Regions from separate parts of the Siccibacter colletis genome, predicted to be linked through region 3. Evidence: predicted binding sites of a transcription regulator. Region 3 holds the regulator's gene; each other region holds the start of a gene.
The links. Region 3 encodes Fur, which represses iron uptake genes when iron is present. Its sites were predicted from a motif close to ATAATAATGAGAACNACTATCAA; they were not measured.

Region 1 (6,792 bases), 1.7 Mb from region 3:
AGTTACATATTCTTATTTAGCGACGGCATGGAGTCTGAATATAATTCCGGGCTTGCACTGTATACGAAATAAACATACCATCCTGGCCGCTATTAATTGCATACAGGATCGAATTATTAACCATAATGATAAATAAATATTACACTTCATTTAAATATAACCTCATAGCGTTTGCATTATGTTTACTGACGCTGCCTTTTTCCCGCGTTATTGCTCCCCGGGCGGTTATTGAAGGTCAGGCGCTGTATCTGACCTGGCTACCACTGAGCGTAATGCTGGCGCTGCTGCTTATTTTTGGTCGCCATGCTATTGCCGGTATTTGCATTACCCTGGCGCTGGTCAATTATAACGAGTGGCAGCTCTCTGCATTGCAGAACCTCACGCTGGTAGGGTGCCAGGTGATTCCGGTGCTGGCCTGCTGCGCGGCGGTGCGCCTGATCCTCGGGCGGCGCTGGCGCTACGGATTGCCGGATAGCCGCATGGGCGTCAGGATTTTCTGGTTAGGGTTTATCGCCCCGTGCCTGATGAAATTATTGATGGCGCTGGCGGGGAAATATGTCGCCTTTCCCGCTGAGATATCCTCATTTTTTATTTCCGATTCTGTTCTCTACCGCATCGTTGATACGTTAAGTTTAATTGTCGCATCACTGATGTTTACCCTGATTTTTTATTTCCCGTTACGCATGATATTAACGCCACGCTATGCAAAAACGCTGTGGCGTGCCTGTATTATTCCCTGCATGGCCGCGGATAAAAGATGCTTTGTTATCGGCTGGATTAGTACCCTCGCATTAACTCTGATATTGCTCTGTTCTTCCCATAATTCGATTCTGCTGAGTGGCTATCTGGTGCCGATAATTTTTGTCATTTTCACGCTTGGCATACGCAAGCTTGGGCACCGGTTTATTTTACTCAGCTGGTCAGTTTCCGCGTGGCTGCTTCTGACCTATAACCATAATTTCCTGCTCGGGCTGAAGAGCGAGTATTCACTCTCATTTGCGCTGTCGGTGTTCGTCTCGTTTACTATTTGCCTGCTCTATATGACCCGGCTGTTTCGCAAAAGCGAATGGGCGAAACGCCTCTGGCAGGAGCAGGCGCTCACTGACCCTCTGACGCAGCTGCCGAACCTGCGCGCGCTTGAGCAGAGCCTGGCCCAGCATCAGACCCCGTACCTGTGCTGTCTGCGTATGAACAACCTCGAATTTCTCAGCCGCCATTACGGCATGATGATGCGTGTGCACTGTAAGGTCACTATCAACAAGCTGCTACAGCAATGGCTGCAGGAAGGGGAGTGCGTATTCCAGCTGCCAGGCAACGAGCTGCTGATAAGCCTGACCGGCCCGGCCCCCCAGGCGCGGCTCACGCATATGGTCGAGTCGCTCAACAGCCGTAAGATCCGCTGGAATCATCACTGGCTGGAGATCGATTTCAGCGCCGCATGGGCGGTGGCAGACAGCGATATCACTAACCTGCAACCGACTCTCGGCCAGCTCAGCTATCTGGCGGAGCAGGCATCGGCGGCGGACCGGGTGCTGCCGCTGAACGGCAGACAGGCGGTGGTATCGGGCCAGACCAGCGAGCGGGTGTTTATGCTGCAGAAGGTGAAGCGCGCGCTGGATGAAGGTGGTGTGCTGCTGCATGCCCAGCCGATAGTAAACGCCAGCGGGCAGGGATATCACGAAATTCTTACCCGACTGAACTGCGACGGCGAAATTATTACGCCGGACAAATTCATTCCCATTATTGCCCAGTTCAACCTGAGCGCCCGCTTCGATCTGCTGGTGGTGGAAACGATGCTGGCATGGCTGCAGGCGCATCCGGCTCAGCAGAACACGCCGCGTTTCTCGGTCAACCTGATGCCGATGACGCTGATGCGTAAGGACACCGCCCAGCACATTATCGCGCTGTTTACGCGCTACGCCGTGCCGGTCAGCCACGTCATCATCGAAATCACCGAAGAGCAGGCGTTTTCCCACTCCGAAGCCAGTATTCAGAATCTCAGCCTGCTGCGTGTTGCGGGATTCAGTATCGCCATTGATGACTTTGGCACCGGGTATGCCAATTACGAGCGGCTGAAAAGCCTGCAGGCCAGCATCATTAAAATCGACGGCAGCTTTGTGAAGGATATTGTCACCGACTCGATGGATGCCATGATTGTGAAATCTATCTGCGAGCTGGCGCGGGTGAAAAACCTTAGCGTGGTGGCGGAATTCGTTGAAACCGAGGCTCAGCGCGAACTGCTGCTGCGTCTTGGGGTGGAATATTTACAGGGCTGGCTCACCGGAAAACCGCAGCCGCTCGCCGATCTGCAGGCATAAAAAAACCGGAGCCGTGGCTCCGGTTTTGGTCTGGAAAACTTACAGTACCAGCGCAGCGATTGATGCAGAGAGCACGCTCACCAGCGTTGAACCGTATACCAGCTTCAGGCCGAAGCGGGAAACCACGTTACCCTGCTCTTCGTTCAGGCCTTTGATCGCACCGGCGATGATGCCGATAGAGGAGAAGTTCGCGAAGGAGACGAGGAATACGGACAGAATGCCTTCCGCACGCGGCGACAGCGTGGTGGCAATTTTCTGCAGATCCATCATCGCAACGAATTCATTAGAGACCAGTTTGGTCGCCATGATACTGCCCACCTGCAGCGCTTCCTGCGCCGGCACGCCCATCACCCAGGCCACCGGGTAGAAGATGTAGCCGAGGATACCCTGGAAGGAGATGCCCAGTACCGCCGCGAACAGCGCGTTAAGACCGGAGATCAGGGCGATAAAGCCGATCAGCATCGCCGCAACGATAATCGCGACTTTGAAACCTGCCAGAATGTATTCACCGAGCATTTCGAAGAAGCTCTGACCTTCATGCAGATTCGCCATCTGCAGATCTTCTTCGTTTTCAACACGGTACGGGTTGATGATGGAGAGCACGATAAAGGTACTGAACATGTTAAGCACCAGCGCAGCCACAACGTACTGCGGCTTCAGCATGGTCATGTAAGCACCAACGATCGACATCGATACGGTAGACATCGCGGTGGCCGCCATGGTGTACATGCGGTTTTGCGACATCTTGCCAAGAATATCCTTATAGGCGATGAAGTTTTCTGATTGTCCCAGAATCAGCGAGCTTACCGCGTTGAAAGATTCCAGCTTACCCATACCGTTCACTTTAGAGAGAACCGTACCGATAGCGCGGATGATAATCGGCAGGATACGAATATGCTGCAGAATACCGATTAACGCGGAAATAAAGACGATAGGGCAGAGCACTTTCAGGAAGAAGAAAGCCAGACCCTGATCGTTCATATTGCCAAATACGAAGTTCGTCCCTTCATTCGCGAAGCCGAGCAGCTTCTCGAACATATCGGCGAAGCCCTTTACAAAGCCCAGACCGACGTTAGAGTTAAGGAAGAACCACGCAAGCAGCACTTCGATCACTAACAGCAGACCGATATAGTTTAAACGAATTTTTTTGCGGTCATTGCTGACCAGCCAGGCAAGCAGTGCGACAAACGCGAGTGCCAGAATAAAGTGCAGAACGCGGGACATGTGTGCTCCGAATATGAGGCAGGTTAAGTTTCGGTGCACATTCTATGCAACAAGCATGAATAAAACGAGATCAAATGCACAGTATAGTAATGCCGTGTGACGTGACTCAAAAATAGTGATCTGCCATACATTTCCGCTATGTTAAGTAAAGAAGTGAAAAGTTAAATTGCTGTGCTACACTTTTCCTTACGTCCCGCCAGAAGCGGGCCTCGATTCATACTCCTGCCTTCTATTGTTATCAGCTATCACAATCATCACGTTAAATGCTCTTAATGATCTTGATAATCATTCGCATTTTGATAGCATGAAACATAGCAAAGGCTATATCTCAGAGGCAGAGCATGACTAACAGTCGCGTTGAAAGAAGCAGTGGGCGTACAGCGCGTAAAATGCGGCTCGCCCTGATGGGGCCGGCGTTCATCGCCGCCATTGGTTATATCGATCCCGGTAACTTCGCCACTAACATTCAGGCCGGTGCCGCATTTGGCTACCAGCTGCTGTGGGTGGTGGTCTGGGCGAACCTGATGGCAATGCTGATCCAGGTATTGTCGGCCAAGCTCGGCATTGCTACCGGGAAAAACCTGGCGGAGCAGATCCGTGACCACTATCCGCGTCCGGTAGTCTGGTTCTACTGGGTGCAGGCGGAAATCATCGCCATGGCCACCGATCTGGCCGAATTTATCGGGGCGGCTATCGGCTTCAAGCTACTGCTTGGCGTTTCGCTGTTACAAGGAGCCATTCTTACCGGGATCGCCACCTTCCTGATCCTGATGCTGCAAAGCCGGGGCCAGAAACCGCTGGAAAGAGTGATCGGCGGTCTGCTGCTGTTTGTGGCGGCGGCCTATATCGTTGAACTGATCTTCTCTCAGCCAGCGCTGGCACCGCTCGCCAGGGGCATGGCAATCCCGAGCCTGCCGAATACCGAAGCGGTGTATCTGGCCGCTGGCGTGCTGGGCGCAACCATCATGCCGCACGTGATTTACCTGCACTCTTCTCTGACCCAGAACCTGCACGATGGCAGCCGCAAAGAGCGCTACAGCGCCACAAAATGGGACGTGGCGATTGCCATGACCATCGCCGGCTTCGTTAACCTCGCAATGATGGCTACCGCAGCCGCGGCGTTTCACTTCAGCGGCCACACCGGCGTGGCGGATCTCGATGAAGCTTACCTGACGCTGGAGCCGCTGTTGAGCCATGCCGCGGCAACTATCTTCGGTTTGAGCCTGGTGGCTGCCGGTCTGTCATCCACCGTGGTCGGCACCCTCGCCGGACAGGTGGTGATGCAGGGATTTGTGCGCTTCCATATTCCACTCTGGGTGCGTCGTTCCATTACTATGGCCCCGTCGTTCATTGTCATTCTGATGGGGCTGGACCCGACGCGTATTCTGGTGATGAGCCAGGTGCTGCTGAGCTTTGGTATCGCGCTGGCGCTGGTGCCGCTGCTGATCTTTACCAGCAATCCTAAGTTGATGGGCGAGCTGGTTAACACCACGCTGGTGCGACGTATCGGCTGGTTGATTGTGGTGCTGGTGGTTGCGCTCAATCTCTGGCTGCTGGTGGGCACCGCGATGGGGTTGTAACCGCAGGAAAGTAAAAAGGGAGCCGCGGCTCCCTTTTTTTAATCAGTGGTGATGTCTGTGCCCGTGTCCACGGCCATGTTTGCCCCAGCCGCGGTGATCGTCCCGGTCACGCCAGCCTTCGCGGTAGCCGCGCTCCCAGGCTTTGCGCTTGTCCCAGCCGCGGTGCCAACCGTTGTCGTGACGGTGCCAGCGGTTCTTACGCCATTCATAATTCCGGTGCCAGTAGTCGCGATCGCGCCAGTGGCCGCCGTCCCAGTAGTTACCGCGGTCGTCGCGATCGCCAATGTGTAATTTTATGGATGGCAACAGGGTGATTTCCCCGGCGTTGGCCACTAATGGCGTGGCGACCAGTAGCGCTGCTGCAAGAATCAGTGACCTGAACATACTTCTCTCCTCACGATCGTGGCCCCAGAGGCCTGTTGAGGAGGATGTTACAAAGCTGTAAAGCCCCTGAGCAGTGCTATTACTCTTAAACAGAGGCGATACCCTTACATTTAAGTTTAATCCTAAAGGGCCAGGCTTACACGAGGATCGCGTCAATCTCCTGGCGCTCCGCCGCGCTGAATGCCCGGTTGCTCAGCATGGCAACCGCGTCGTCGATTTGCGCGGTCTTGCTGGCCCCAATTAACACCGACGTTACTTTCTCGTCGCGCAGCACCCAGGCGAGCGCCATCTGAGACAGCTTTTGCCCGCGACGTTCGGCGATGGCATTGAGCTGGCGCACTTTTTCCAGCTTCGCTTCGGTGATCTGGTCCGGATTGAGAAAGCGGCTGTCGCTGGCCGCGCGCGAGTCCGCCGGAATGCCGTTGAGATAGCGATCGGTCAGCTGGCCGCCCGCCAGCGGTGAAAACGCGATGCTGCCGACGCCTTTTTCCTGCAGCACATCCAGCAGACCGTCTTCAACCCAGCGCTCAAACATCGAGTACTTCGGCTGGTGGATCAGGCACGGCGTGCCGAGCTGATTAAGAATGTCGATGGCTTCTGCGGCCTGCGCGGCAGGGTAGTTGGAAATACCCACGTACAGCGCTTTCCCCTGACGCACCACGTGATCGAGTGCGCGCATGGTTTCTTCCAGCGGCGTGTCCGGATCAGGACGATGGTGGTAGAAGATGTCCACGTAGTCGACACCCATGCGCTTCAGGCTCTGGTCGAGGCTGGAGATAAGATATTTACGCGAACCCCAGTCGCCATAAGGCCCATTCCACATGGTATAGCCGGCTTTGGTGGAGAGGATCAGCTCGTCGCGCCAGGCGCTGAAGTCTTCCTTCAGAATACGACCAAAGTTGCTCTCAGCCGAACCGGGAGGCGGGCCATAGTTGTTCGCCAGATCGAAGTGGGTGATCCCCAGATCGAAAGCACGACGCAGCAGCTGGCGGCTGTTTTCCACCAGTGTGGCATCGCCGAAGTTGTGCCACAGCCCGAGCGAAATAGCGGGAAGCTTTAAGCCGCTGCGCCCGCAGCGGCGGTATTCCATGTGTTCATAGCGTGATGCATCTGGCTGATAGCCCATAGCGCTGCCCCATCAGTGAGAAAATGATAAGTGTATACGGTTACACAAAATCCGGCAGGCATCACCTTACTCTCTCTTTCACTTCCCCTGTGCGTTCTGTGAAATCCAGCATACAGAAGCATGAAGCAGATCACACTCTACCCGGCGCGTGACTGGTAAC
Region 2 (6,792 bases), 1.1 Mb from region 3:
GCTCCTTTGTTTGACGTTGTTGCTGAAACTGCGCAACGTGGCGTGCAATTTCGCTATCGGAATTGGGTGTGAAGGTGACGAGCGGCTGACGGGCCGTCACCCGGCGACGGAAATCCCCGACGTCGCGGATGTCGTCGAGGGTCATAAGCTGGATGGCGATGTTGCCGAGGGTGGAGGCTTCCACTGGCCCGGCGATCACCGGAATGCCGCAGGCGTCGGCGCAGAGCTGATTCAGCAGCGGGTTCTGACAGCCGCCGCCGTCAATGTGCAGACTGCGAAACGGCGTACCGCGCAGTGCGGCCAGCTCGTGCAGCACCTCAGCGTAGAGCAGCGCCAGGCTGTCGAAGATGCAGCGTGCCAGCGCGGCATCGTCCTGCGGCACCGGCTGGTGGCGCTCAGCGCAGGCTGCCTGAATTTCGACGCTCATGTTGTCCGGGTTGATAAAGCGATCGTCGTTGGGATTGATCAGGTTAAGACAGGCGGGCAACGCCGCGGCGCGGAGGATCAGGTCCGGCAGATCGCTCACCTGCTGCTCTTTGACCACGCGCTGCAGCAGCCACAGCCCCATGATGTTCTTCAGCACCCGGTAGCGGCCTTCGGCACCGCCCTCGTTGGTGATGTTGGCCGCCAGCGCGGCCTCGTTTGTCCAGGGCGTGCGGCTTTCAAAGCCCATCAGCGACCAGGTGCCGGAGGAGAGATATGCCGCGTCGTGATGAGCCAGCGGGGCAGCAATCACCGCGCTGGCGGTATCGTGAGAGGCGACGCTCACCACCGGAATGGCATCGCCCTGCGGGCTGTGCCAGTGACCAATGACGTTGCCGGGATGGGTTGGCGTTCCGAACAGGCGGCGCGGCGCGCCTGCCCAGGCCAGCAGCGTCTCGTCCCAGCTGTCGCTGTTGATATTGACCATCTGGGTGGTGGTGGCGTTGGTGTATTCCCAGTTGAGGTTGCCGGTCAGGCGGTAGCTGAAATAGTCCGGGATCAGCAGCGCGTGGGCCGCCTGCTCCAGCCACTGCGGCTGCTGGTCGGCAATGGCGCGAAACTGCCACAGGGTGTTGAAGGGCAGAAACTGAATGCCGGTGCGCTGGTAAATATCAGCGCTGCCCTGCTGCGCAAGCGCCTGCGCCATAATGCCGTCGGTGCGGTGGTCGCGATAGGCCACCGGCAGCCCGACGCGGTTACCGGCGCTGTCGAGCAGCACCATGTCCACGCCCCAGGTATCGATGCCGATGCTGTCAGGTTTGATGCCCTCCGCCGTGACGCAGGTCAGGCCGATAACGATCGCCTGCTCCAGCGCGTCGAGATCCCAGGTATCGAACCCGTCAACCCGGCGCAGCGTATTGGTAAAACGGTGGATTTCGCGCAGCGTCAGATCGCAGCTGGCGCTGTCGTAGCGGGCAAGCATGACGCGGCCGCTGGATGCGCCAAGATCAACCGCAACGCAATGACGAACAGGCATGATGAAGTCCTTCTGATAAACATGCCGTTCAGTCTAAAAAAGGGGCGATGCCTGCCACCTTCTCGCCAGTGACAGCGCCCGCAGGCGGCTGGCAAGAAAGCAAAGATGGACGTGAGGCAGCTCACATTTCAGTAAGGCTCTTCCCTGTGACCCCTGCCGCATTTCTGTTATCTGCCGCGCGGATCTTGAAAAACGCGCAGCCTTTGCGCGCTTTGTTGTCAAAAAGTTAAGGTGAGGCGCCAGGGCGTTAACTACTATCTGGACACTTTCAGGTGGGCGGAGATGATGATGACGGTACTGCATGGCATTGATTTTTTCCCGTCGGGGCGGACATCGCTGGCGATTGAGCCACGCCTGCCGCAGTCCGCGTTTCCGGAGCATCACCATGATTTTCATGAGATTGTCATCGTGGAGCACGGCACCGGTATTCACGTCTTTAACGGCCAACCCTATACCCTGAGCGGCGGCTCGGTCTGCTTCGTGCGCGATCACGATCGCCATCTCTATGAGCACACCGATAACCTCTGCCTGACCAACGTGCTCTACCGCGCGCCGGACGCGTTTTCGTTCCTGTCGGGGCTGGATAAGCTGCTGCCTCAGGAACACGACGGGCATTACCCGTCGCACTGGCGCGTTAACCAGAGCGTGCTTCAGCAGGTGCGCGTGCTGATTGAGCAGATGGACGCGCTGCCGCAGGGCGACGACCCTCATGCGGTCGCAAACCGGGAAATTGTGTTTATGCAGCTGCTGGTGCTGCTGCGTAAAAGCAGCCTCGCAGAAGGGGCGGCAGACAACGATGCGCGGTTGAACCAGCTGATTGCCTGGCTGGAAGATCACTATGCCGATGAGGTGTGCTGGGAAGCGATAGCCGACCGTTTCTCGCTCTCGCTGCGCACGCTGCACCGCCAGCTCAAGCAGCAAACCGGACTCTCGCCGCAGCGCTACCTTAACCGCCTGCGGCTGATCAAAGCGCGTCACCTGCTGCGCCACAGCGACGAGAGCGTGACAGATATCGCTTATCGCTGCGGGTTCGGCGACAGTAACCACTTTTCGACGCTGTTTAAGCGCGAATTCTGCTGGTCACCGCGCGATGTGCGCCAGGGGCGCGACGCGCAGCTTCAGTAACGCGAGGGGAGTCACCGTTTTTTTTACCGAAAGGGCTAATAATGTCAGGTTGTTAGCATCTGAGGTAACGCCGTGGCGGCTCCGCTTATTCTTCGCAAAAACGACTTCTTTGCCTGGCCGGGGCAACCCGTGGCGGTGGCGGACCGCTATCCGCAAAACGTCTTCGCCGAGCACAGCCACGAGTTCTGGGAGCTGGTGCTGGTGTGGCGCGGCAACGGCCTGCACGTGCTTAACGATCGGCCGTACCGCATCACCCGCGGCGACCTGTTTTATATCCGCGCTGAAGATCGTCACAGCTACGCCTCGGTGAACGATCTGGTGCTGCAGAATGTGATCTATTGCCCCGAGCGGCTGCGGCTCAACCTCGACTGGCACAGCCTGATCCCCGGTCTGAATGGCGGCCCGTTCCAGCCCTGGTGGCGGCTCGGCAGCGCGGGCATGACACAGGCGCGCGCCATCATCAGCCAGCTGGAGCAGGAGAGTCACAAGCAGGATGCGCTGAGCGCCACCCTCGCCGAAACGCTGTTTGCCCAGCTCGCCATTACCCTGAAACGCGCCCGCTACGCTACCGATACCGCCAGCCCGGACGAGCCGGAAGCGCTGCTCGACAAGCTGATTACCGCCCTGGCGCGCAGCCTGGAAAAACCGTTTGTGCTGGAGCCGTTCTGCGCTCGTCACCAGTGCAGCGAGCGCACCCTGCGCCAGCAGTTTCGCACCCAGACAGGGATGACCATCAACCAGTACCTGCGCCAGTTGCGCATCTGCCACGCCCAGTATCTGCTGCGCCATAGCGACCTGTTCATCAGTGAAATTGCCATGCGCTGCGGCTTCGAAGACAGCAACTATTTTTCCGTGGTGTTCACCCGCGAAACCGGCATGACGCCCAGCCAGTGGCGTCAGTCCAGCCATCAGGCGGCATAGCTCTCAGCGCTCAGCGTTATAACCTTATAACGAATGCGGCATTGATAAACATTTTCAAGATCATTTAATTAACTATAATGAACCCACTGCTTACGCGGCGTTTACACCTCTGCCGCCCGACAACAATGGAGATGATGATTATGAGTTATACACTGCCATCCCTGCCGTACGCTTATGACGCACTGGAACCGCACTTCGATAAGCAGACGATGGAAATCCATCACACCAGGCATCACCAGACTTATGTAAACAACGCTAACGCGGCGCTGGAAAGCCTGCCGGAGTTCGCTAACCTGCCGGTTGAAGAGCTGATCACCAAACTGGATCAGGTTCCGGCTGACAAGAAAACCGTACTGCGCAACAACGCGGGCGGCCACGCTAACCACAGCCTGTTCTGGAAAGGCCTGAAACTCGGCACCACCCTGCAGGGCGACCTGAAAGCGGCTATCGAGCGCGATTTCGGCAGCGTTGAGAAATTCAAAGAAGAGTTCGAGAAAGCAGCAGCAACCCGTTTCGGCTCCGGCTGGGCGTGGCTGGTTCTGCAGGGCGACAAACTGGCTGTGGTTTCTACCGCAAACCAGGACAGCCCGCTGATGGGCGAAGCGATCTCTGGCGCATCCGGTTTCCCGATCCTGGGTCTGGACGTGTGGGAACACGCTTACTACCTGAAATATCAGAACAAACGTCCTGATTACATCAAAGCGTTCTGGGAAGTTGTGAACTGGGACGAAGCTGCAGCACGTTTCGCAGCGAAAAAATAATCTGTCCTGAGCAGAACGAGCCGACCCCAGGGTCGGCTTTTTTGTGCGCGTTACCCTATGCTGAACAGCGCATCGAGCTGGCTGAGCTGTGCTGCGGTGAGTTCGCCACCTGCATTGCGTGAGCGGGTCTGGCTGTAACCAAACTTGCGTGCCACCACGGTTTTGATGGTGGTCACGAAGTCATCCCCGATAGCGTAAATCGCCGAGTAGCGACTGATATCGCGCTGCACCTCGCACAGGGTCACCAGATCGCCACGGACGAACGCTTCCCTCGCGCGGACAAACAGTTCTGGCACGATGTTGTTCAGGCCAGAGATAATCCCGCCGCCGCCGGTCAGCAGATTGGGGATGTAGTACTCGTCGTAGCCCGACAGCACGGTGAAGTCCGGACGCACCGCCTGGGTGGCGAGGATCATGTTGCGGGTGTGAGACTGGCAATCCACGGTATCTTTGATGCCGGCAAACTGCGGGAACTCTGCGGCCAGCGTCGCGATCAGCTCCGGCGTCAGATCGCATCCTGTGCGTGCCGGGAAGTTGTAAGCAAACCACGGCCCCTGAATCTGACGACCCAGCTCGCGGTAATACGCCAGCAGCTGCGCGCTGGTTTGGCCGTAGTAGTACGGCGGCAGGATCATCACTGCTTCATAGCCGACGCGGTGCGCTTCATCCGCCAGCCGCAGAATATCCGGAATACAGGTCGAGGAGACGTTCACCACCATTGGCGTCGCGCTCATGGCGCGGGCTTCGTGGATCAGCAGCAGACGCTCCTCAAGCGTGAACGAGGCGAACTCGCCGATGCTGCCCATCAGCAAAATGACATCCAGTTTTGCAGCGGTCAGCCGCTCAAGGTGGCGAGCCAGGCCTGTCAGATCGATATTTCCCTGGGTGTCGAGCGGCGTTATAGAGGGGCACCAGACGCCGTTAAATGCGGGCTGTAAAGTCACGTCGTTCTCTCCTTAATCCTGAAATGGCGTTTCACTCCTTTAAGTGATAGCACCTCAGCGCGTCACGCACCTTCATCGATATCGGATTTTGGACGGTGCCTCGCGAATTTTGTTGCAATGCCGAGGCGCAGCGGCGAGCCTGTTAAGGGTTACTGGCAAAAGGAGTCGCAGATGAAATTTCCCGTTCAGGTCTTTACCGGTCGCATCCAGAAATACGCGGGCACGCGCCCGAGCGCGATTGCCAAGCGCAGCGTGGAAGGGGAACTGATCCTCACCACCCTCGGCCTTGAAGGTGACCAGCAGGCGGAGAAGAAGATCCACGGTGGGCCGGAGCGCGCGCTGTGTCATTACCCGCGCGAGCATTACGCCTGGTGGGCGCAGGCATTTCCGGAGCAGGCCGAACGCTTTGTCGCGCCAGCCTTTGGCGAAAATCTTTCCACTCTGGGTATGGATGAGAAGAGCGTGTTTATCGGCGATATCTATCGCTGGGGCGACGCGCTGATTCAGGTAACGCAGCCGCGTTCCCCGTGCTTTAAGATCAATTTCCATTTTGGCATCACGGATATCTCCTCCCTGATGCAGGAGAGCGGACGCACCGGCTGGCTGTATCGGGTGCTGAATGACGGGCCGGTCAACAGCGACACGCCGCTGGAACTGGCGTCACGGCTGAGCGATGTCAGCGTGTTTGACGCCGCTGCCATTGCCTGGCATCAGCCGTTCGACGATGAGCAGACGCGTCGCCTGTTGAGCGCTGCCGGCTTGTCGGCGAGCTGGGCGAAAACCATGCAGAAGCGACGCGATGCCCGCAAAATAGAGAGTTTTCATCGCCGTTTATGGGGAAATAAGCCTGCGGTGAAGTCGTCAGGCGTGTAGCCGCTAACCCATATAAAAAGCCTCCATACGGAGGCTTTTTTTTAACGCTTGCGCATGTTGGGTATGATCAGGTCGCCGCGCAGCACCTGCGAGCCGAGCACGCGCTGAGTTTTTTCCGTCAGCCAGCTCACGATGCGCGCGGCCATCGCGTCCATCGAATATTCAATCGCCGGAATGGTGGGCACGCCGGGCAGCTGCAGTGAACCGGCGAGGCTGAATACCATGATGTCGCCCGGCACCGATTTGTTAAATGCCTGCAACTGGGTAATCACCCGCTGTGCCTCCTGCTCATCCGCCACCAGTAACGCGTTAAAGTTCAGCGTGGTGGCATTATTCAGCAATACCTGGAGCGCTACCGAAGAGGTGGTGGAGTCCATAAACACCAGGTTGCGGTTGAACGGCAGGAAGTTGTTTTCCAGCGCGTGTTTGTAGCCCAGCAGCACCTGCTCGCCAGAGCCGCTGGCATCCGGATGAATCAGCGCGATTTGACGTCGCCCCTGGCTAATCAGGTAATTACAGGCGGTTTCGGCAGCAAAAGCATGATCGAACTGAATGCTGTTTGGCGTATCGGTTTCCGCACAGTCCACCACAATCACGTTGTCGTGCGGTACGCTGAGCGGAAAGCGCGCCCCGATGATCAGCACGTCGTCACACAGGCCGCAGGTCAGCTCATCCAGCGCGCTCATCACCTCCGCTTTGCTGTTGGCGA
Region 3 (6,792 bases):
TGGCAGCTGTTTGTCACTGACGTGCTGCCACGCTGGTACGTGACCGCCGACGGCGCTTCGCCGAAAACCATTGCCAGTACCGATACCGAAGATCTGACCCAGTTTGTCACGCCGCTCGGCGAGCAGTGGAAACGCACGGCGGAGGATAACAATATCCTGATGACCGCCGAGGCGCGCTTTGAGAAAAACAGCGATGTGAAGATGCTCAACGCGCCAGCGCTGCGCGGCCAGATTGTGCCGACCCCGCAGCAGGTCAAAGTGCAGGGCCAGGATATCGATCTCAGCGGCGGCGTGAAGCCTGACCTTACGGCGCTGAAAGCGAACAGCCAGCAGGCACTGATGCAGCGCTTCAGCCAGCTTGGCGTCAATACCGGCGGGGCATATCCGGTGCGCGCGCAGATTGATAAAGCCGCGTTTAGCGGTGCGGCGGCAGTGCCAGGGGCGTACCGGTTGACCATCGATAAAAATGAGGCCGTGATTACCGGTCTTGACGAGGCGGGGGCGTTCTACGGCGTGCAGTCGCTGCTGTCCCTGATCCCTGCAAGCGGAGAACAAAAAATCGCCGCGCTGGAAGCCAGCGATGCGCCACGCTTTGCGTACCGGGGGATTCATCTTGATGTCGGGCGCAATTTCCACACGAAAGCGGCGGTACTGCGCCTGCTCGACCAGATGGCGGCGTACAAGCTGAATAAATTCCACTTCCACCTTAGCGATGATGAAGGCTGGCGCATTGAGATCCCCGGCCTGCCGGAACTGACCGACATCGGCAGCAAGCGCTGTCACGATCCGAGTGAGAAAACCTGTCTGCTGCCGCAGCTTGGCTCCGGCCCCGACAGCAATAACAACGGCAGCGGGTTCTTTACCCGAGCGGACTACATAGAGATCGTGAAATTCGCCGCCGCGCGTCACATTGAGGTGATCCCGGAGATCGATATGCCAGCCCATGCACGCGCGGCGACTATCGCGATGGAAGCGCGCTACGATCGGTTGATGAAGGCAGGGGATGAAAAAGCGGCCAGTGAATTCCGCCTGCTCGATCCCACCGACACCTCCAACACCACCGGCGTGCAGTACTACAACCGCACCGGGTATCTCAATCCGTGCCTCGATGCGTCGCGCCGCTTCGTCGATAAGGTGATCGGCGAAATGCAGCAGATGCACCGCGAGGCAGGTCAGCCGCTAACCACCTGGCATTTCGGCGGCGACGAAGCGAAAAATATCTACCTCGGTACCGGTTACACCGACCAGGCGAAGCCGGAAGCCGGCAAGGGCATTATCGACCAGAGCAAACAGGACAAACCCTGGGCGAAATCTGCCGCCTGTCAGGCGATGGTGAAAGCCGGCAACGTGGCCGATGTGGATCATCTCTCCAGCTATTTTGGCGTCGAGGTGAGCAAGCTGGTTAATGCCCACGGTATTGAGGCGATGCAGGCCTGGCAGGATGGGTTGAAAGACGCCAGAGATGCCAGCGCTTTCGCCACCAAAGCGGTGAACGTTAACTTCTGGGATACGCTCTACTGGGGCGGCTTCGACAGCGCCAGCGTCTGGGCGAACAAAGGCTTCCGGGTGGTGATTTCTAATCCGGATTACGTCTACCTTGATTTCCCGAATGAGGTGCATCCGCAGGAGAGCGGCTATTACTGGGGCACGCGTTTCAGCGATGAACGTAAAATCTTCAGTTTCGCCCCGGACAACCTGCCGCAAAACGCGGAAACCTCTGTGGATCGCGACGGCAATGCGTTCACGGCGAAATCCGATAAACCCTGGCCTGGCGCGTATGGCCTCTCTGCGCAGCTGTGGAGCGAAGTGGTGCGCACCGACCAGCAGATGGAGTACATGATCTATCCCCGTCTGATCGCGGTGGCAGAACGTGCCTGGCATCGCGCCAGCTGGGAGCAGGACTATCAGCAGGGGCGTGAGTATAAGGGCGGCGAGACGCATCAGGTGGATGTAAAAGCGCTGCACAATGACTGGGTGCGATTTGCCAGTCTGGTGGGCAGCCGCGAGCTGGCGAAGCTCGATAAAGCGGGCGTGCAGTACCGCCTGCCGGTACCGGGAGCGCGTATCGTTAACGGCGTGCTGGACGCCAACGTCAGCCTGCCCGGCGTGACGCTGGAGTACTCGCTCGACACCGGTAAAACCTGGCAGCGCTATGATGATAAGCAGCGTCCGGCGGTGAGCGGGGAAGTGCAGGTGCGGAGCGTCAGCGCGGACGGCAAGCGTTTCAGCCGCGTCGACAGCGTTAAAGGCTAAGCGTTATCTGCCACAGGCCAGCCTGCGGGCTGGCTTTTTTAGCGTCAGGCATAAAAAAACCGGCATCTGCCGGTTTTCTCGTTGCGACTTATTTTTCGCTGATTTCGTGCGCGTTATCTTCTTCGCGGCAGTCGCCTTCGGCGCAGTGGCCGTAGAGGTAGAGACTGTGGTTGGTCAGGCGAATGCCGTGACGGGTGGCGATTTCACGCTGGCGCTGCTCGATAGAGTCATCGCTGAATTCGATAACCTTGCCGCAGTCGAGGCAGATCAGGTGATCGTGGTGATGCTGCTGCGTCAGTTCGAATACGGACTTGCCGCCTTCGAAGTTGTGGCGCGTTACGATGCCGGCGTCGTCGAACTGGTTCAGTACGCGATAGACGGTCGCCAGACCAATTTCTTCGCCCATGTCGATCAGACGCTTATAAAGTTCTTCCGCGCTGACATGATGGTTATCTGGACCCTGTAACACTTCGAGGATTTTTAATCGAGGAAGCGTGACTTTCAGGCCAGCCTTCTTTAATGCGGTATTGTTGTCAGTCATGCGGAATCTGTCCTGTTGCTTTGCGATTCGCTCCGGTAAACGAAGCAGAATAACCGGATATCTTGTGTTGAATGCGACTCATTATAGAACTGCCTGAGTTAAATGAAAATCGCAAGTACCAATCCGAAAGTGTGCTTAAAAACCGGAATGGCGCCACAATTAATAGGGGTTTCACTCGGTTAACCAGGAGGACATTGTACAGAGTTGAATGGGAAAGTTACAAACTTGTAGCAATTATTTTTATTGGTTTTATCTATCAAAACGGCGCAAATCAGCGATTTACGCCGTTCAAAAATCAGGCGTTGATGATGTCCTGCAGATGCAGTTCCTCAGAAACCTGTTTAACCCATTTCTCGACGCGCTCAGCGGTCAGTTCAGGCTGGCGATCTTCATCAATGGCGAGGCCAACAAAGTGATCGTCATCTGCCAGTCCTTTGGACGCTTCAAAGTGGTAACCCGCCGTTGGCCAGTGGCCGACGATGGTTGCGCCACGCGGTTCGATGATGTCGCGGATGGTGCCCAGCGCATCGCAGAAGTATTCCGCATAATCTTCCTGGTCGCCGCAGCCAAACAGCGCTACCAGCTTGCCGTTGAAGTCGACTTCTTCAAGCGTCGGGAAGAAATCATCCCAGTCGCACTGCGCTTCGCCGTAGTACCAGGTCGGAATGCCCAGCAGCAGGATGTCGAACGCTTCCAGATCTTCTTTGCTGCTTTTAGCAATGTCATGCACCTCAGCAACATCTTTACCAATCTGTTTTTGAATGGTTTTTGCGATATTTTCGGTATTGCCGGTGTCGCTGCCGAAGAAAATGCCTACGATTGCCATGAGTTAAATAACCTCTTGAAACTAAATAGTATGGTAGCGGCAAAATGCCCACAGATAACGGCAATCATAGCAGAACAGAGAAGAGTGCGGAAACCGCTATCATACCGGTGTGCACAGACTGCAACATGACGATGCTTTTTTCGCCGGGGCGTTGTTAAGGTTTGAGGGTATTGAGCTGGGCGAGCAGCATCTCTTCGATAAGCTCGCTACGGCTGATGTCGCGCGCCTGGGCCAGTTGATTGAGGGCGTCTACCGCCTCTTCGTTGAGTTTCAGCTCGACGCGCTTAAGCCCGCGAACTTTGTCGCGCTTCAGCTGGTTGCGTTTATTGATGCGCAGCTGCTCATCACGCGTCAGGGGGTTCGTCTTCGGGCGACCGGGGCGACGCTCGTGCGCGAACAGATCAAGTGTCGTACGATCGGTTTGTTCTTTTGCCATGATAGAAATTTGAGACAGGAGAAACAGGCTGCCCGGGTGCGTCGGGGCGTATTAACAGCGCGCCATCATACATGAGGGCGTAGCGCGCGCCAACGCGTTAACGCCCCGGAGTGGCTGGTCGGTCTGTTTTTAGTCAGATAATTCAACATTCAGGAAGCGGCGAATGGCGCGCAGCACCGCCTGCGGCTTCTCGGCGTGCACCCAGTGACCCGCCCCGGCGATGACGTGCGCCCGCGCCTGGGGGAACTGCGCCAGCAGCGCCTCGCGATGGCTCTCGGTCACGTAAGGCGAATTTCCGCCGCGGATAAACAGCGCCGGGTGCGGCCAGGCCGGCACAGCTTCCCAGCCGATGATGTGATGATACTGATCCCACAGGGCAGGGACGTTGAAGCGCCATTCACCGTTGGCGAACGACTTCAGCAGAAACTGGATCACGCCCTCTTCGGCGATGTGCGTGCGCATCACGTCTGCTGCCGCCGTTCGGCTGGTCGCACCGGCGTCGGTGACCGCATTGATCGCCGCGAAAATCTCGTCGTGACGGCGCACGTCGTAGCTGACCGGCGCGATGTCGATCGCCACCAGATTCGCAATGCGCTCCGGCGCGAGGGCGCTGACGGCCATTACCGCTTTGCCGCCCATCGAATGGCCAATCAGCGTCACCTTATCCAGCCCCTGTTCGTCCAGGGTATCGACCAGATCCTGCGCCATCGCCGGGTAGGTCATCTCGTCTGCACGCGGAGAAAGGCCATGATTTCGCATATCTACCGACAGCACATCGTGATCCGCCACCAGGTCGCGCGCCAGCACGCCGAGGTTGTCCAGGCTGCCAAACAGCCCGTGAACCAGCACGATGGGAGAATTGTTGTTCGGTTGTTGCGCAGATTGCGCTCGGCTGTTCAATTTCATGGCAAAGTTCTTTTTTTGAGTCCGTAAGGATAGGGTATCATGTTGACCATTCTGCCGCCCGGCCGCAAGATTCCAGTTTAATCTGACTTTTGCCGCCTTCCTGGTTTGACGCTATTCGCTGTTGGGTTTTTGCTTCTATAATCCCAACGTCCCAACGACTTGTATTCAGAGAAGATATTGCACTGGATGAAGATGAAAACGATTGAAGTTGATGACGACCTTTACCGCTATATTGCCAGCCACACGCAGCATATTGGTGAGAGCGCGTCGGACATTTTACGGCGCATGCTGAAAGTTGCCGCCTCCCGTGACGCCGCGGCCCCGGCTACCGTTGCACCCGCCGTTGCGGTGGCTGCCACCGAGCAGAAGCCGGTCAGCCCGGTCAAAGATCGCGTGCGGGCGATGCGTGAGCTGCTGCTGTCGGACGATTACGCCGAGCAGCGCAAAGCCGTCAATCGTTTCATGCTGGTTCTGTCTACACTCTACTCATTGGATGCCTCCGCGTTTGCCGCCGCCACCGACTCGCTTCATGGCCGCACCCGTGTCTATTTCGCCGGGGATGAGCAAACGCTGTTGCACAGCGGTAATCAGACTAAGCCCAAACACGTTCCCGGTACGCCGTACTGGGTGATCACCAATACCAACACGGAGCGCAAGCGCAGCATGATCGAACACATCATGCAGGCCATGCAGTTCCCGGCGGAATTGACTGAAAAGGTTTGCGGCACCATTTAACTCTTGCGTCAATAAGGATCAGGCAATGGCAAACGACAAGCGCGCAGGGCAACCTGCGCAACAGAGTGACTTGATTAACGTCGCGCAGCTTACCGCGCAGTACTACGTGCTTAAGCCTGAGGTCGGAAATACGGAACACGCCGTGAAATTCGGCACCTCCGGCCACCGCGGCAGCGCCGTACGCCACAGCTTTAACGAGCCGCACATTCTGGCAATCGCGCAGGCGATCGCCGAAGAGCGCGCCAAAAATGGCGTTACCGGCCCGTGCTACGTGGGTAAAGATACCCACGCGCTTTCCGAACCGGCATTTATTTCGGTACTGGAAGTGCTGGCCGCCAACGGCGTTGACGTCATCGTGCAGGAAAACAACGGCTACACGCCGACCCCAGCCATTTCTAACGCGATCCTCGAACACAACAAGAGCGGCGGCGCGCAGGCAGACGGTATCGTGATCACGCCGTCCCACAACCCGCCGGAAGATGGCGGCATCAAATACAATCCGCCGAACGGTGGTCCGGCGGATACTAACGTCACGAAAGTGGTGGAAAACCGCGCCAACGCGCTGCTGGCCGACGGCCTGAACGGCGTAAAACGCGTATCGCTGGACGAAGCCTGGTCCAGCGGTCGCGTTACCGCGAAGGATCTGGTGCAGCCGTTTATTGAAGGGCTGGCAGAGATCGTCGATATGGCGGCAATCCAGAAAGCGGGCCTGAAGCTCGGCGTCGATCCGCTCGGCGGCTCCGGTATCGAATACTGGAAACGCATCGCCGAGCACTACCAGCTCGATCTTACTCTGGTCAACGATCAGGTCGATCAGACCTTCCGCTTTATGCACCTCGATAAAGACGGCGTGATTCGTATGGACTGCTCCAGCGAATCCGCGATGGCGGGCCTGCTCAAGCTGCGCGATCGGTTTGACCTGGCGTTCGCTAACGACCCGGATTACGATCGCCACGGCATCGTCACCCCGGCAGGGCTGATGAACCCGAACCACTATCTGGCGGTTGCGATCAACTACCTGTTCCAGCACCGTCCGCAGTGGGGCCAGGACGTCGCGGTAGGCAAAACCCTGGTGTCATCGGCGATGATCGACCG

Region 1: KFZ77_RS13880 (Nramp family divalent metal transporter) is a predicted target of Fur. The motif match lies at 3,821-3,843, and genes of this name have one in related genera.
Region 2: sodA (superoxide dismutase [Mn]) is a predicted target of Fur. The motif match lies at 3,547-3,569, and genes of this name have one in related genera.

The regions. Positions count from the first base shown of each region.
Region 1 is NZ_CP074352.1:2,882,280-2,889,071, reverse strand. Features, by position in the region: gene KFZ77_RS13890 (sensor domain-containing phosphodiesterase) at 126-2,318, shown strand; gene KFZ77_RS13885 (NupC/NupG family nucleoside CNT transporter) at 2,358-3,542, opposite strand; gene KFZ77_RS13880 (Nramp family divalent metal transporter) at 3,866-5,122, shown strand; gene ypeC (DUF2502 domain-containing protein YpeC) at 5,165-5,506, opposite strand; gene mgrA (L-glyceraldehyde 3-phosphate reductase) at 5,643-6,632, opposite strand.
Region 2 is NZ_CP074352.1:90,374-97,165, forward strand. Features, by position in the region: gene rhaB (rhamnulokinase) at 1-1,459, opposite strand, end outside; gene rhaS (HTH-type transcriptional activator RhaS) at 1,748-2,584, shown strand; gene rhaR (HTH-type transcriptional activator RhaR) at 2,657-3,505, shown strand; gene sodA (superoxide dismutase [Mn]) at 3,646-4,266, shown strand; gene KFZ77_RS00500 (dihydrodipicolinate synthase family protein) at 4,317-5,210, opposite strand; gene yiiM (6-hydroxyaminopurine reductase) at 5,382-6,083, shown strand; gene KFZ77_RS00510 (LacI family DNA-binding transcriptional regulator) at 6,125-6,792, opposite strand, start outside.
Region 3 is NZ_CP074352.1:1,154,075-1,160,866, forward strand. Features, by position in the region: gene KFZ77_RS05555 (beta-N-acetylhexosaminidase) at 1-2,253, shown strand, start outside; gene fur (ferric iron uptake transcriptional regulator) at 2,342-2,794, opposite strand; gene fldA (flavodoxin FldA) at 3,090-3,620, opposite strand; gene ybfE (LexA regulated protein) at 3,775-4,056, opposite strand; gene ybfF (esterase) at 4,186-4,962, opposite strand; gene seqA (replication initiation negative regulator SeqA) at 5,155-5,697, shown strand; gene pgm (phosphoglucomutase (alpha-D-glucose-1,6-bisphosphate-dependent)) at 5,723-6,792, shown strand, end outside.